4 regions of the Providencia sp. PROV200 genome follow, and region 2 is predicted to be linked to each of the others. Evidence: predicted binding sites of a transcription regulator. Region 2 holds the regulator's gene; each other region holds the start of a gene.
The links. Region 2 encodes CRP, which controls carbon source genes, mostly activating them, when cyclic AMP is high. Its sites were predicted from a motif close to ATGTGANNNNNNTCACAT; they were not measured.
Positions count from the first base shown of each region.

Region 1: a site for CRP is predicted at 934-951, ahead of cdd (cytidine deaminase). Genes of this name have one in related genera too.
Region 3: a site for CRP is predicted at 1,164-1,181, ahead of M1E86_RS10260 (sugar transporter). Genes of this name have one in related genera too.
Region 4: a site for CRP is predicted at 2,252-2,269, ahead of M1E86_RS08525 (NupC/NupG family nucleoside CNT transporter). Genes of this name have one in related genera too.

Region 1 covers NZ_CP096307.1:1,281,160-1,285,632, reverse strand. The annotation lists gene M1E86_RS05745 (CidA/LrgA family protein) at 1-157, shown strand, start outside; gene M1E86_RS05740 (CidB/LrgB family autolysis modulator) at 157-852, shown strand; gene cdd (cytidine deaminase) at 1,059-1,946, shown strand; gene M1E86_RS05730 (hypothetical protein) at 2,104-2,751, opposite strand; gene M1E86_RS05725 (hypothetical protein) at 2,738-3,406, opposite strand; gene M1E86_RS05720 (serine protease) at 3,560-4,473, opposite strand, start outside.
Region 2 covers NZ_CP096307.1:361,389-365,861, forward strand. The annotation lists gene M1E86_RS01625 (hypothetical protein) at 1-1,158, opposite strand, end outside; gene crp (cAMP-activated global transcriptional regulator CRP) at 1,346-1,978, opposite strand; gene M1E86_RS01635 (OsmC family protein) at 2,335-2,736, shown strand; gene M1E86_RS01640 (phosphoribulokinase) at 2,827-3,696, opposite strand; gene M1E86_RS01645 (YheU family protein) at 3,873-4,091, opposite strand; gene M1E86_RS01650 (hydrolase) at 4,088-4,473, opposite strand, start outside.
Region 3 covers NZ_CP096307.1:2,237,260-2,241,732, forward strand. The annotation lists gene M1E86_RS10260 (sugar transporter) at 1-1,025, opposite strand, end outside; gene M1E86_RS10265 (DUF2594 family protein) at 1,394-1,615, shown strand; gene M1E86_RS10270 (hypothetical protein) at 1,792-2,070, opposite strand; gene M1E86_RS10275 (alanine/glycine:cation symporter family protein) at 2,270-3,652, opposite strand; gene htpX (protease HtpX) at 3,998-4,473, opposite strand, start outside.
Region 4 covers NZ_CP096307.1:1,858,226-1,862,698, reverse strand. The annotation lists gene M1E86_RS08530 (nucleoside hydrolase) at 1-806, opposite strand, end outside; gene M1E86_RS08525 (NupC/NupG family nucleoside CNT transporter) at 828-2,015, opposite strand; gene ttcA (tRNA 2-thiocytidine(32) synthetase TtcA) at 3,443-4,357, shown strand.

The DNA.
Region 1 (4,473 bases), 920 kb from region 2:
TAGTACCTTAATCGTTATGGTCGTTGTCGCCATCAGTTCCAACTATATTCATAAGGAACGCCCTGTCGTTGGGGCTCAACCTGATGACGTTCCTTTACCCCCCGAAGAGCCAATTTCTTCGGTCATTAATAATGATAAAACTAAGGGGAATGAATAATGTTAGAACATATTTGGTGGTCATTGCCGCTGACTATTGTGGTGTTTTATTTGGCTCGTAAGTTGTCGACCACATTTAAGTTACCGATTTTAAACCCACTATTAATTACTATTGCGGTATTGATTGCACTATTGGTCGTCACAAATACTTCTTATGAGCACTATTTTGCAGGTAGCAAAATACTCAATGATTTACTACAACCCGCAGTCGTTGCGCTCGCTTTTCCACTTTACGAACAAATGCACCAAATTCGAGCCCAGTGGAAATCTTTATTAAGTATTTGTTTTGCAGGTAGTTTAGTGGCCATGTTTAGCGGTGCCGCCATCGCGTTATGGTTGGGGGCAACCCCGGATATCGCGGGTTCTATTTTACCTAAATCGGTAACTACCCCTATTGCGATGGCTGTCGCTGATTCTGTTGGCGGGATCCCTGCGATTAGTGCCGCTTGCGTGTTGTTTGTTGGGATCTTAGGCGCCATGTTTGGACATAGCTTATTTGATGTACTGCGTGTACGAACCCACGCCTCAAGAGGGCTCGCGATGGGAACCGCTTCCCACGCCCTAGGCACTGCCCGCTGTGCCGAAGTGAATTACATTGAAGGTGCTTATAGTTCTCTTGCATTAATGACCTGTGGGGTTATCACCTCACTTATTGCCCCGTTTATATTCCCTGTCATTTTACATCTTTTTAGCTAAGCTTAATTCATTAAGCCAATAACCAAATATATGGGTAAGAGGAGTTCAATAGCCTCTTGCTCATACGCACACTGATAAAATATGAGATATATCTCACAACAAAAGAATATGTTTCATGTATTACATTCAAAATAGTGACAATTATCACATATAGTTCTACGTATTATTGAATAGAATAAAAACAATTAAAATAGGGAGAGTAACTCATGCATTCAAGATTTAAGGCCGCTTGGGCCGAGCTTCCAGAAAAGTTACAGTCAGTACTTAGACCTATCATTGATAAATCTGATTTTCAAGGCATGTTAACGGCGGAACAAGTTAAACAGATTAAAGCTGAAACAAGTGTAGACGACGCTGAGTTAGCCTTTGCATTATTACCTTTTGCTGCTGCCTATGCCCTCACTCCTATTTCCCATTTTAACGTGGGTGCAATCGCACGTGGAGCAAGTGGTAACTTGTATTTTGGTGCCAATATGGAATTTAGCCATGTATCAATGGGCCAAGTGATCCATGCAGAACAGTGTGCAGTGACACACTCTTGGATGAAAGGTGAAACGCAGATTACCTCAATTACTGTAAATTACACACCTTGTGGCCACTGCCGCCAATTTATGAATGAATTACGTGAAGGTGGTAAAATTATGGTGAATTTACCAGGCCGCACACCCGCAGTACTACACCACTATTTACCCGACTCATTTGGGCCGTCTGACTTAAACATTACTACTTTACTACTCGACCCTGTTGACCATGGCTATAAAAACCAAAGCCGTGATCGGTTATTAAGTGCCGCAATTGAGGCTGCAAACCAATCCCATGCACCTTATAGCCAATCCCATTCAGGAATTGCGTTACAATTAAAAGATGGCTCACTGTTTACCGGACGCTACGCAGAAAATGCCGCATTTAACCCAAGTTTACCGCCACTACAAGCCGCTTTAATTATGATTAACCTTGCAGGTAAAGATATTCACGCCATCGACCAAGCTAAGTTTGTTGAAAAGCAAGATGCAATTATCAAACATTGGTATGTTACCGAAAATACATTACAGGCACTGGGTTGCCAAAATATTGAATTAGCTTATTTGGATTAATTTTATATTTATTTAAATATAACGGTTATTGCTGGGAGCTTGAATAAATAGCAATAACCGTATAGTTGTTATTAGAACTTTAATCTTGTTCACAAAACCATTTACCTGCAAAGTGGCCATCCATAATAGGACTCACTAGTTTTGATTAATATATGCCCTAGTAAGTGAATTCATTAAACAATTTCTCTGTTTCATTTATCGTCTCTTCTAATGTAATAACTAAAGGGATCTTTCGCATTTTTTCTAGCCAAGCTTGGCTTTGTTGCTGTTTTATCGATGCAGATTGCGCGGCTTCTTCTTTCATGTCTAGCCAAATGCTAGCAAATAACGCTGATTCACCATTAAGTGATTTATTAGAAAAGCTATTTAATAGTTTCCCTATAATTTTATTCTGTTTATCTATAGATAATACTTCAAATACATCTTTAAACAACCAACCTTCATAAGGAATTCCTGAATTTAACATCGCTTCTTTTTTTATTTTAATAAATTCTTGATGTGTAATATCACCAATTGGGATGTTATCACTTTCTTTGCGATTTTTCATAATTCGTCCGTATGCTAATTTGACTTCTTTTTGATACCGACTCCGTTTTTCACTGGTGAATGATTCACCCTGTGCCTTCATATAATTATTTAAAAACTCTTTTTCTAGATAAATAAAAATACTGAAATATTTATCACTTGAATCATTTACCTTTTGAGGGTTATATTTTTCATTAAAAGAGTAACCTTTATTTATGAGAATTAAACATGATAAAATTATAAAAATTAATTTAGGAATAATAGATTTAGAAACCATCATTAGAACTCCTTTTATTCTTATTAAAATTCATTGAATCATTAATCATTTCTTCAAACATAAAGTCTAATTCTTTTTCTATATTTTTAACTAAAGTAATCCGCCTCATTTTTTCCAGCCATTTTTTACTTTTAATTTGCTTGTCTGATAATGGTTTAGCGGCTTCCCTTACCATTGCATACCAGAGCATTATGAATAATTTAGCTTCTTTCTCAGGATCGTTGTTATTCATCACAAAAACAAACTGTTGCCATAGTGTCTCTCGGTTTCTCTCATTAACAACATCCAGAACATCTGCCAAAATCCAAGCATTGTATGGCATTCCCATCTCATTCAAATTCTCGCGATAAAAAACCATTGCCTGTTCATGGCTTAATTTTTTAATAAATGCTTCTTTTGGATACTTTAAAAATTCTAACATTGGGTTATTATCTTTTTCACCCTTAAAAATGACTAATTTTTTTCTATCAAATATTAAATCCTTAGATTCAGAAAAGTATAACATCTGTAGCATAAAGAAAAGACGTGGCGTTTTAACACCTTTTGTTTCACAAAAACTAATTATATTCTTTTTATTATATTTTACATTATTTCCTTGAGGATTTTGGCAAGCACTGAGAAGAAAAACTGAAAGCAAAAATATTAATTTATAATTCATATACATCCTTGTTATTCATAAAGTTAGAAACCAATAATATTAAAAACAATTATGTAAAAAAACATTGCCCACATACAAAAAAACATCAGCAATCACCATTAGATTACTAATAACTGAAATAATTTATTTTATTATAAGCGGACTTTTTAAATATTAATTAAAACTAAAAGATCCTCCAGAAGAATAACCACTATAACTAAATTCAGGTATACTTGGCATTGAGGGTATTGAGTATTTATCATCAAATGAGTCCATTGAATTGTTCATTGATGACATATTGTCTCTTAACTGGCCAATCATATTTTCAAAATGATGGTTATTTCTTATGGTATCTGTAGGGAAGTCTTTAAATCCGGAAGTTCCCGGAAGAACAACACTCGGGCGTTCTAGATAATAATTTGTTGGTGCTTCATTATTTTCAAACTTTGAACTATCCAGCAAATTTGTTGTAAGCGGTGCTAATTGCCTATTCGGCTCGGATTTTAGATAAGTGCTTTCCAATATCGATTTATCTACCATATTATGTGGATACTTAATTGGAGGTGTTGGCTTGTTGTTTATTGATGGCATATTTCCCCTTAAATCATCAATCATACGATCATAATGAGCAACATCTGGTTGATAATTAACTGATGGTGAATCAAATAATCCTGTTTCTGGTAATATATAGTCAGGTCTTTCTAAATAATATTCAGACAATAGATTTTTATGTGTAAATTCCGTTTGGCCACGCCAATCTGTTTGTACTTGAAATGATTCTAAATGTTGTGAAGGATAATCCCAAAATGAAAAACGCTCTGTTCCTCTATCAATTAAAGGGTTTCCTGTATTATAAATAATTGTATTTATTCTATCCATATTATCTTCTTCTATATGAGATATAATATTTTGATAAGATTTCTTGGCTGTAACCACCACGCCATCTACTACATTATCAATATCCAGAACTCGTTTAGTCCAACTATGTATTTTAGGCTGCATATGCGCTGGAGCTTCATATAATGCTCTAAACATTATATCTTTAGTATTTATACTAAATAATGTTTCACTTTCTATATCACCTACAG
Region 2 (4,473 bases):
ACTTACATTACTTGATGAGTGGGTGAGTTCAAAAGAGGATATTTTATTTGTATTTTTGATTTTATCATCTTTATTTTTTTCTTCTTTTTCAATCACTCGTTTAAAACTATTGTATTCATCTTCCAGCATTCTGATGGTTGCTCTCATATCATTGAAGATAACATTAATATCGCGAATTTTACCATTTGGTGATATTGGGAAATCTATAATATCGATGATATTTAATTTTTCGAACTGCTTATGATTTTGATAAAGGGGGTGGATTTCCTCTTCAGGTTCTGACTTTCTGTTTATCAGTTTATTAATTTTCGATTCAACTCGGATCATTTCATCGAGTAGGAATTTATAATTATTAAATAAATCTAATTTTTGCTGCTGAGTTGTATAAACTAAGTTACTTATAGCCTTGGTGCTATTAATTTCATTGTGTTTTTTCATTAACTCTTGTCTAGCTATAGTAGCCCTATCTGTAATTTTAACCTTTCCATTTTCAAACTTAACGCATAGTTCTTTCTTTTTATTTGTTTTAAAAACATCTCTGAACTTGCGAATACTTTTTTCATGAATGGATTTTATTTTATATTTAAAATTAGATAGCGTACCTGCGGAACGGTTTAAATGAAAATCTACAAACGTTGAGGTTTCAACGTTGTTTTTTTTAGTTGTTTGCATTGGTAAGTCTTCCTGAGTTTTATGGGTAATTGAATGGTCTTCTACTGGGGTAAAATTTTTTTCTATTTTTCTCGAATTTTTAAATATGAGGGGATAGCGAGAAACTAAGCTCTGATCTTGAGAACTAGGCATATTTTTAAAAAAATCAAGGCTAGTCTTGAAATCGATAGAGCGGATGTCAATATTTTTATTTTTTTGAGTTCCAAAAACAATCTTATGTTTAGGATCAAATACCTTATAAGTTGGCTGGGTATTAGGTAGCAAACTTCCTATATTTAATGAAGATATAAAATTTACATTTCGCGTATTTTTCATCGACTCTGTAGTTTTATTTGCTAATGCAGGGAATTTTACAGATGTGGAATTTGCATATTGTAATTTCTTAAAAAAATTCTTATTTTGTTGAAAGTTGTTAATAACGCTATTCGTAATATTTCCTGATTGTGGCAAGGAAAATTGGTGGTTTTGGTTGCTATTAATGGGCATATATAAATTCCCGAATGATTATGTATTAATTATCCATGATTTTATATAAGCATATTTTAAATAATATCAAAAAACGCGAGTATACTTGAAAATTAATAGAGGAGTGGGTACAAGAGAAAAGTGTAAACAGCGATATATTGCTGTTTACACTAAGAGTCTAGCCAACCAAGTTTGGCTAAAATATTAATTAACGGGTGCCGTAGACAACAATGGTTTTGCCGTGCGCAGAGATCAGGTTTTGATCTTCTAGCATTTTTAAAATACGACCGACTGTTTCACGGGAACAACCCACGATTTGGCCAATTTCCTGACGAGTGATTTTGATTTGCATTCCATCTGGATGTGTCATTGCATCGGGTTGTTTGGCTAAATTTAATAGGGTTTGAGCTATACGGCCTGTCACATCTAAGAAGGCGAGGTTGCCCACTTTTTCAGACGTGGTTTGCAGGCGACTAGCCATTTGCGCAGAAAGGCGCATTAAAATATCAGGGTTTACCTGAATCAATTGACGGAATTTTTTGTAAGAAATTTCAGCAACTTCGCAGGCGACTTTTGCTCTAACCCACGCAGTGCGTTCCTGCCCTTCTTCAAATAACCCAAGCTCACCAATGAAATCCCCTTGATTCAGGTAAGAGAGGATCATTTCTTTGCCTTCTTCATCTTTAATTAAAACAGCCACCGAACCTTTAACGATATAGTAAAGGGTTTCTGCTTTCTCACCCTGATGGATAAGAGTGCTCTTGGATGGATATTTATGAATATGGCAGTGTGACAAAAACCATTCAAGAGTAGGGTCTGTTTGTGGCTTGCCGAGAACCATTAGCGTTATCCTCTGTATGTTATTGCAGCCATTCAGAAAAACGAATTAGAAAGGCTGGCTTTAAAGTCACTAGCTTAGCATATTAATTTGCCTTATATACCTTTAAATAATCTAACAGCTGATTGGTTCAGCGTTTTTGATTGCTTTGGGTAACGCAAATTGATATCAACACTATAATATGATCAATTAAACCGTTGAGTTTTGATCTTAATCCTATCAACTAAGTATTGTTTGTAGCATATTCAATACAGAAAGTCTCCCCTGTATCGCTTCAGCCAAATAAAGTTGATATAACATTCATTATATCTATGGAACAATGTAGCCTTTAAGTCGATTTCATTTCAAGGGGAAATACAATGGAAGCAAGAGTAAAGTGGGTTGAAGGGCTTTCTTTTTTAGGTGAGTCAGCGTCTGGACACCAAGTGATGATGGATGGGAATGCGGGGGATAAGGCCCCAAGCCCAATGGAAATGGTGCTCATGGCAGCAGGTGGCTGTAGTGCGATTGATGTCGTTTCGATTTTACAAAAGGGTCGTTACGATGTGACTAATTGTGAAGTTAAGTTAACGTCACAGCGCCGTGAAGAAGCCCCGCGTTATTTTGTAAAAATCCATTTGCATTTTATTGTAGCTGGGAATGAATTAACAGAAAAAGGGGTCGAACGTGCGGTTCAACTTTCCGCAGAAAAATATTGTTCGGTGGCGTTGATGTTAGAGAAAACCGTTGAAGTCACACACAGCTTTGAAATAAAAAGCTAAAAATAAATTTAATATTTATTAATATATTTGAATCGAAAGATGCTTATCTTAATTAATGATAAGCATCTTATTTATTAATCAAAAAATAATTTAATTGTTGTTCTTTTGATTAATTAATTTTTCGACTATTGGCGCCATAATTAATTCCATCGCTAGCCCCAATTTCCCTCCAGGAACGACAATTGTATTCATTGCGGAAATAAATGAGCCGGATATCATTGATAGCAAATAGGGGAAATCAATTTGTTCTAGCCCACGAAAACGGATCACAATAAAGCTTTCGTCTTGTGACGGAATCGCTTTTGCTGAGAATGGGTTAGATGTGTCTACCGTTGGAACACGTTGGAAATTAATGTGAGTGCGAGAAAATTGTGGCGTGATGTAATTAATATAGTCCCCCATAGAACGCACAACCGAGTCCATGACGGCTTCGCGAGAGTGCCCTCGCTCTGTGGTATCGCGGATCAATTTTTGGATCCATTCTAGGTTGACAATAGGGACAACGCCGACAAGCAAATCAACATGTTGTGCAACATTATGTTCTGGCGTCACAACGCCCCCATGTAGCCCCTCATAAAACAATATATCTGTTTTGTCTGGCAGCGGCTCCCAAGGGGTGAATGTCCCTGGTTGCAAGCCATAAGGTACGGCTTCATCATAAGTATGTAGGTATTTACGGGACTGCCCACAGCCGGTTTTTGCGTAATCAACTAAGGTTTGTTCAAGCAAAGCAAAATCATTCGCTTCGGGGCCAAAATAACTGATGTGCCGCCCTTGTTCTCTGGCTTTACGGATAGCCATATCCATTTCAGGACGTGTATAGCGATGAAAGCTATCTCCTTCCAGTGTTGCCGGTTGAATATTTAATTGGTGAAAAACTTTACGAAATGCTTGGCTAGTTGAGGTTGTGCCAGCACCGCTTGAACCGGTGATGGCTATGATTGGGTGCTTTTTGGACATCGCAGACTCCCTGTGTTGCGCTAATAAGCACTATTTTAATCAACAGTGCATGAAGCGGATTAACGGGTGTTAGGGTTATGAGTCTTATTTGATAGTTTACGACATGGTTGCGTTGGAAAACACTCACTTAATTTGTGGTTGCTGATGATGTCAAAATGAACCATGGAATAAACACATCATAAAGAAAAACTTCCCTTAGGCATGAAATTAACCGATTCATGCAATTCAGACCAGACTAGCACAATTTCACCAGAAACTAACTGCTGTTTCACATCGTTAACCTTATCTTGCAAGCTTTTTTCATGGGAGCCATAGTCTGTCCCTTCTCGTAAAACATAGCTTTCAATCAGATTTTCCAATGTTTCAGGGGCAAGTTCTTGCCAAGGAATAATCACATTATTTCCTTATCTAAATAAGGCGTTAACCATTGAGGAATACGGGTTTCTAACCACATTTGCGGTTTTCTCAATGTACCGCTCACAAAGCCGACGTGCCCGCCATGTTCTGTCATTTGGTATTCCACATTGTGGGGTAAAAATGATAAATCAGGCACAACTTCAGGCGCCATAAATGGGTCATCTTTGGCGTGAATAATTAACGTTGGTTTAGTGATATAAGCTAATTTGGGTAATGCGCTGCATTTTTGATAATAATCGGTTGCATCATCAAACCCATGAATACGTGCAGTAATCACATCATCAAACTCACGGATCCGTTTAAGCTGCTTTAATTGTAAGAGGTTTAAGGGTAGTGAGCCTGGATAACGCACTAATTTTC
Region 3 (4,473 bases), 1.9 Mb from region 2:
ATGTTGAAAATTCCAGAAAAAATTGACATTGCCAAGTCGGTGGCATCTGGAGATAAATCAATCACCTTAACTTGCATTCCTAAACCAATGCACATCATTGCCATTCCCCAGAATACGGATAACATCACCAAAGACCAAACATCTCTACCTAATGGCATCAGCAATAATAAGCAAATCGTCATAAATGCGATTGCTGCGGGTAAAAAAGATAATGAAAATTTGCTGCTATAGCGGCTAAATATGACGCTACCAACAATACCGGCTCCACCAAAAATTAGCAGGAGTAAAGTGGCAAAGTTTTGGCTCTGTAATGCAACCTCTCGAACAAAAGGCTCAATATAACTGTAAGCCGTAAAGTGCGCCGTCACTGCTAACACTGTTAATGCAAACATGCCAACGAGTGCCGGTCGTTGAAATAACATAGGCAAACTTTTTAGCGAGCCAGAATGTTCACTTGGTAAACGAGGTAAAAAACGGATCAACACAACCATAGTGAACAATGCAATAACACCGATACCTAAAAATGTCGCTCGCCAACCCAAGAATTGCCCCACCACTCTGCCAAGGGGAAGACCCAATACTGTCGCTAATGCAGTCCCCGTCGCTAATAATCCAAGCGCTTGAGCTTTTTTACCTGCGGGAGCAACCCGAATAGCCAACGATGCCGTAATTGACCAAAATACCGCATGAGATAAAGCCACACCAATACGTCCTGCAATTAAAATATCAAAACTCCATGCAAAACCAGAAATAATATGGCTAATAATAAAGATAACAAATAAGAAGCCTAATAATTTACGACGCTCTATTTTACTGGTTAATAACATTAGAGGTAGCGACATCAAAGCCACAACCCACGCGTAGATTGTTATCATCAAACCAGTATGTGCGACCGTCATATCAAAGCTTTTTGCAATATCACTGAGTAATGCAACAGGCACAAACTCTGTTGTGTTAAAAACAAATGCAGCAACCGCTAATGCTATTACACGGATCCAAGCTGTTTTTCTAGAAACTTGCGTCATATTTCTTTTAGCCTTCACTTTCCCACAAATAATAGATACCAATCACCTAATTGGGTATAAAAATTGCTGCGAAAAGACATTGGTATTTAGTACAGGATTGAGACGTTACTGAGCAACTTTGGTTGCCAATAAATCTTTTTGTGAATTGTATCACAATTTTTCATTACTCATAAAGGCTCCTTTCCACTTACCGGTAAGAAAAACAGCGAGCCTAGAGGCGCTCTCCCTCCTACATGCTATTTAATTGTTCGTTCAAATTTAACTCATTAATCTGAATATTTATAACATTCAGTTATCTGAAAACACATAGTATTACTTTCTATGCTACAATCTTGCTATTATTTTTTTATGATTAAAGGACCTTTTTAATGAAAACCCATTTTCCTACTGAACCTAACGTTAATACTTTAGCGGATGAAGTTACTTGTCTAAAAAATTTGCTGACGCATATGCTAAAAGCTATTGGTCAGGCTGATGCAGGTAAAATTTTAATCAAGATGCAACGTGAAATTGCACAGATGGAAGACGAAAAACAGGCAGAAACCTATAAAAACACGTTAGAACAAATAAAAACAGGCTATCGCCAATAGATTATTTAGCGATAAATGCTATTTTAAGGATATATATACTATTGCGTGGTTTAAACTGCACAAATAACTAAGTTTTAATCATGAAAATCATCTATCTTTATTCATGAATTAAACCATTCTTTATTCATTTAGCTCCCCCTTCAGAATCCTATGAAGGGGGCTTTTTTTTCTACAACTTATGCATTATTCCGCTTATAAATATCTTGGCAATGCTGAATATATTCATCAACAGTCGTATCCGCGGTTTGTTTGTCCCAGCTTTTCTGCTCTTCGAAAGCCCACATTTGAAATGTTTGCCCTAAGTTAGCCCCTGATATGCCAACTTGCTTATATACCCGATGGTAAAAACCTTGCTCAGAATGATAAATCTCAAATTTAAATGGAACTAACCTAGCGGGGTTTGTCGTTGTCAAAAAATCATTACCAAACAATAACGTTTTCTCCAGAATATCCATTCTATCCCCTTGTTTAATTTATAAAATACGCATGGTTTACAACTTCTCTTCTAAGCATAGCGCATTTAACGCCATTCCGTAATTTTACTGATAAAAATAGATGATTTATATATTACCCATCGATAAGCTTTATGAATAAGAGGGGGATATTGAAGAAACAATAAGCTTCATCATTAAAATGAAGCTTATTGCCAATCAATTATGATTTATTGTCGTACAACTGTTTTGCCATATCAATGCTATCTGCGTTCACATCTTTTATATGGTCACGTGTTAACCGGTAAACAACAGGGCTTAAAAGTAACAGAGCAATCAAATTAGGGATCGCCATCATTGCATTTAGTGTATCCGCCAATAACCAAACAAAATCAAGCGATTGCGTTGCCCCAACTGGTAAAGCTATCAACCATAAAACTCGGTACGGCTTTATTGCTCGCAATCCAAATAAATATTGCACACATTTTTCACCATAGAAACTCCACCCTAAAATGGTAGTAAATGCAAATACGGCTAATGCAATAGCAACAATGTAATTTCCACCAGGAATGGCTGTTTGGAATGATGATGCAGTTAATGTCGCGCCAGTTTCACTGGTCAGCCAACCACCAGTAATAATGATGGTTAATCCCGTGACAGAACATACAATGATAGTGTCAATGAATGTCCCTAACATCGCAATAAGCCCTTGGCGAATAGGATTTTGTGTTTTTGCAGCAGCGTGGGCGATAGGTGCACTTCCCAAACCCGCTTCATTGGAAAACACGCCTCGCGCAACCCCAAAACGTATTGCAGCCCATACAGCCGCACCCGCAAACCCACCTTGAGCAGCAACAGGGTTAAAAGCCGAGGTAACAACCAAAGAAAGTGCCGCAGGGATCTCAGTAAAATAAATACCAAGCACAATGATGCCTGCGCCAAAATAGGCAACAGTCATAAATGGGACAAGTTTTCCTGCAACATCAGAAATACGTCGCAGCCCACCAATCAATACCGCACCAACTAATAAAACTAAAGCCCCTGCGGTCAACCATTTATGCACACCAAAGTTACTTTCTAGTACATCAGCCACTGAGTTCGCTTGTACCGTATTGCCGATACCAAAACTGGCACATGCACCGAAGAAGGCAAACAGTGTTCCCAGCCAAATCCATTTAGGGCCTAATCCATTTTTAATATAGTACATTGGGCCACCAATATACTGGCCATATTTATCGACTTCACGAAAACGGACAGCTAACACCGCCTCAGAGTATTTTGTTGCCATCCCCACCAATGCCGTCATCCACATCCAAAACAACGCGCCAGGTCCTCCCATGACAACCGCAGTTGCAACCCCGGCAATATTCCCCGTACCAATCGTTGCCGATAACGCAGTCATTAATGCATTAAAAGGTGATATTTGTCCCTCACCTCGTGATTCATTCTTTTGAAACAATAACTTAAAACCTGTTCCAATTTTCCTTATCGGTAGGAATGCAAGTCGAATTTGCATATAAATACCAACGCCTAAGATCCCAACAAGCATTGGTACTCCCCACACCACACCATTTAGTTCACTTAACCACGTCGTTATCAAATCCATCCTACCCCCAATCAACTCACATTAATTAACATACAAATAAAATTTATAACAATTCCTTATCAATCTAATAAAGATTAAAAGTAAAATAAAAGCGAACAAAATTTCAATAATTCATCATTTAAAATAAAAGATTGTGAGTAAGCTCACTTGTGATTTATCGATTGCAGTTATAAATACAATTAATTGCGAGCCGTCATTAAAATTGAGTTAGTTGAATATGAATGGGTATTTGGGAAGGGATATGTGTGCATCCTGCATCAATAAAAATGCCCAGTAATTAAACAATTACTGGGCAGATACTAAAACCATTGTCTACATAAGACGCACTTTAGATAATTATTTAGGCTACTTTAAATATTGACCTGAACGTAATGCTTCAATGCGCTTGTCTAATGGTGGGTGTGATAAAAATAATTCACTGAATGCTTTACCACGACCATTGATGCAAAACGCCATTAAACGGCCTTCTTCTTGTGGCTCATAGCTGGTTTTTAACCGTTGCAATGCCGCTATCATCTTTTCACGACCGACTAATTTTGCAGAACCTGCGTCCGCATGGAACTCACGGTAACGAGAGAACCACATCGTAATGATGCTTGCCAAAATACCGAAGACGATTTCAAGTACCATGGAAACCGCAAAATAGACCATTGGGTTACCATTGCTACTTTCACTTTCGTTATCACTGTTGGACATAAAACCTGCCGCAACCTGTGCAATAATACGAGAAATAAAAATAACGAACGTATTCACCACACCTTGCAATAAGGTCATCGTGACCATGTCACCATTTGCGATATGGCTAATTTCATGAGCGATGA
Region 4 (4,473 bases), 1.5 Mb from region 2:
GATGTATAAGCAAAACTATGACCAAATAATTTATTCGACTCATATTCGATAGTTATTGAACCGTCAACACCTGAAAAAATTTCGGGTTTAATGAGATACGCAATAACACAAGGATCATGAAGAAATGGATCAAATTCAGCATATCTTCGGCACATTTCAGCCACAGTCTGAGCGATGAGACCACCTTTTTCCAAAGGACCGCACAAACCCGCCCTTATATCAGCTTTACTTGTTACATCCAAACCAAGCATAGTAATGTGTCGCGCACTATCAAAAACGATATGAGCGGCATGAGGGTCTACATAAAAATTAAATTCAGCAGCTGGCGTTATATTTCCCTGTGTAAATGCAGCTCCCCCCATAACGACAATATCTTTTACATTATCAACTAATTTTGGCTCTTTAATGATAGCGACTGCGATATTAGTGAGGGAAGCCATAGTACATAATGTTATTTCACCTGGATTTGACATTACCGTATCAATAATAAAATCCACCGCGTGACCAGAATAATTTTGATAATCTGATGATGGCAAGAGCACTCCGGCTAAACCATCAGTCCCATGAACATGTGTTTTACTCCCACTTTTTGACATTAATGGACGTTCACAACCTTTTGCTAGGGGGATATCCTGCCTATTTGCTAATGTAAGCAATTGTTTTGCATTATTATGAACCTTTTCTAATTCAACATTTCCTGCAACTGTAGTGACCCCTATTAATTTTATTTCTGGAGAAGCAAGAGCTAAAAAAATAGCTACGGCATCATCTACCCCAGGATCACAGTCTATTATTATTTTGTGCATTTTATTACTCTTTATTTATTTTCATACAAAAATACCAACAATCGTCGCTGATAAACAGCTGACTAAAGTTGAACCAACAATCAATCTAAAACTATTTGATGCAATCATTTTTCCATGTTCTCGGCTTATACTTGTAACGCAACCGATAATCATTCCGATAGAACCAAAATTTGCAAATGATATTAAAAATACAGACATAATTGCATCCGTTCGTGGTGTTAAGTTAGTTAATTTCATATAATCAATCATAGCAACAAACTCATTTGATAAAATTTTAGTCGCTATAATTGTCCCAAAAGAAATACTTTCATCCCATGAACTACCCAAAATGAAAGCTAAGGGTGAAAAAATATAACCCAAAATTCCCTGAAAACTAATTCCTAAAATATTAAAAAACACATCATTCAACATACTAATTAAGGCAACAAAACCAATAATTATGGGGACAATTGCAAGAATAAGTTTAAAAGCATCCTGCATGTGATCTGTCAACACTTCGAAAAATGAACCTCTTTCGCTTTTATTCTCCCCCATAGGACAAACTGCAATATTAGTAGGTTCACTTGGGTTAATAATAGAAACAATAATAAAAGTACTAAAGAAATTGAGACTAACACCTATAAAGACATAACGTGGCTCAACCATTTGTGTATATGCGCCTAGCAATGCAATATCTACTGTTGAGACAGTGCATGCAGCAATAGTATACATCTGTGCTTTAGATAGCCTTGGAATGTAATCTTTAATTGATACATATGCAGGCATCATTCCGACTATCACAGCACTAATAGCAGCGAAAGACTCCAACTTCCCAACTTTAGATATTTTGTTAATTAGAAAGCCTATAGTATTAATAATTAAGTCTAACGCACCGATATATTTAAATATTCCAATTATAGAACAGATAAAAACTAAAGGTAGAAGAGCTACAACAACAAAAACCATAGAGGTTTTACTGCTTATGTCGCCAAAAACAAAATCAATCCCCTTATTAGCATAATTAATTATATAATGAATACCCGATGCTATACCATCAAGGGTGGCAAGACCAATTGTGGTGTTTAGCATAATAGATGCCACAATAAGCTCCATTATCAACAATATTAATATAGATGGAAGTTTATGTTTTATATTTTTTTTACTAAAACTAAGAAGGTATGCTATAAGAAAAACAAAAGTTAGACTAAAAAAGAATATAAAGTATTTCATTAATATCACCACCCTAATGGATTTCAATCATGATTGGTTGGTTTAATATCTCCTTAACCTACTAATTAAAAACAAAAAATTAAATATTATTTTAAAAATATTATCTAGCTTAAAAAGATAACTTTAAGCATTTGCATTTAATCTATAATTATATTGATGATTCGAACTTAAGCGCAAAAACATAATAATCCAAATAAACAATATTAGTATGTATTTTTAAACATAAAATCCTTAAAATGTGAATCCCATCGCACTTACAAACTGTAATTTAAATTACTACTTCTCTTTTTATAAACAAGTGACAGAGCTATTTTCTTTATAAAAAACACCAGTATCCCATTGATATTAAAATATTAAACCCTTCTAAACCTATAATAACACACTCAAGCAACCTTTTATTTTCACTAGGGATTGAAGAATCGCCAATTTAAATGAAAGGATATGTTCTATCTAAATTTTAGGAGTTTATGATTTATAATACTAATATAATTCCTACCGTGATTAACAATTTAATAAGTTACTAAAATTACCAACTACTGATAGTAATATAAAAAACAATAGCAAAAACCTTATTACTTATTCATTCGACTTATTCCAAATAAGAATAAGAAAAACTTGATATAGTTGTATTGTTTAAACATAAAAAAACATATACTTTAGAAATTTATCAAAAAGGAAAGCCATGATTGAAAAATATAGTATTCTGCATCTAGAATAAATGCATAAAATATCGTTCAATTTTCCTACAACAAGATATCTGTGATTAAAACTCTACCATAAAATTTTCAGTGGTCATCATAAAAAATTCGAATACCAATCGGTATTAATTTTCAATGTACGGCAATTTATATTACAGTTAGCACTTTCAAATGCGCGATATTATTGACGAAGGACCGCATAAGTATTTAGCGATTGAAATTGATAGGCATTACCAGCAAAACATGTTATCAGAATACGCTTAAAGCCCAAAGAAGGCTCCCTAAACAAAATCGAGTCAATAATAGTCCCTGGTTCATTTCAGTCAAAATACTAAATTATTGTAAAAATAACCAAATAACTCTGTCTCATATCAACTTGATAAACCAAATAAAAAAGGATAATGACCCGTTTCCACGGAAACTAGAGCAATTATAGTAGTAAAATTATAACCAAAACCGAACACATAAAGCTTAAATCAGCTTTTACTGATGGCATATCCTCACCGGTTAGAAAATGCTCAATTTATGTCGCTCTATTAAAGGTAGGTGAGTTCCAATTTTCCCCTCTTTTAACGAACTGGTATCACTCTCCCCTTAGGTTCTGCTATCATGAGCTTCTTTTTATAAATCTCGCTGATTAGGCTTTAAGCATAGAAGAATAATCATTTAAAAGCCGAATGTACAATTATCTATCAGCAACATAAACCCCCAGTAACAGAACAGTATAGAATGACAACAAATAAAGAACAGTACAACTTAAACAAGTTGCAAAAAAGAATTCGCCGTGATGTTGGCCAAGCAATCGCTGACTTTAACATGATAGAAGACGGTGACCGGATAATGGTTTGCTTGTCTGGAGGTAAAGATAGTTACACGCTGCTTTCCATACTGCAAAGTTTGCAAAAAAGTGCCCCTATCCAGTTTTCATTAGTTGCGGTTAATTTGGACCAAAAGCAACCCGGTTTCCCTGAACATATTTTACCTGCATACCTTGATAACCTTGGTGTAGAGTACAAAATTGTTGAAGAAAACACCTATGGGATCGTAAAAGAAAAAATTCCAGAAGGGAAAACAACCTGCTCATTGTGCTCGCGTTTACGTCGTGGGATTTTATATCGTACAGCAACTGAATTAGGTGCAACTAAAATTGCACTTGGTCATCACCGTGATGATATCTTACAGACAATGTTCTTAAATATGTTTTATGGCGGTAAGTTAAAAGGTATGCCACCTAAATTAATGAGTGATGACGGAAAGCATATTGTCATTCGCCCGCTCGCTTACTGCCGAGAAAAAGATATTGAGCGCTTCGCTCAGGCTAAGGAGTTCCCGATTATTCCATGTAACCTATGTGGCTCTCAACCAAATCTACAACGTCAGGTTATTAAAGAGATGCTGCGTGATTGGGATAAGCGTTATCCAGGCCGAATCGAAACCATGTTCCGTGCTACTCAAAATATTGTACCGTCTCATTTATGTGATACTGAATTATTTGACTTCAAAAACATTTCTCATGGAGATGACATTATCAATGGCGGAGATCTTGCGTTTGACAAAGAGGAGCTACCGCTTCAACCTTTTATAGATGAAGATGATAAGCCCGAATTTACAGCAGAACGCCTTGATATTATTGAAGTTAAATAACGTTTATTGATAACCTCTTCATTTGGAGGTTATTTTTCTCAGATTTGATGCAAAAAAAAGCCGATGTAAATTACATCGGCATTACAGTGGTCAATTATTCTGTATAAGAACTCAAT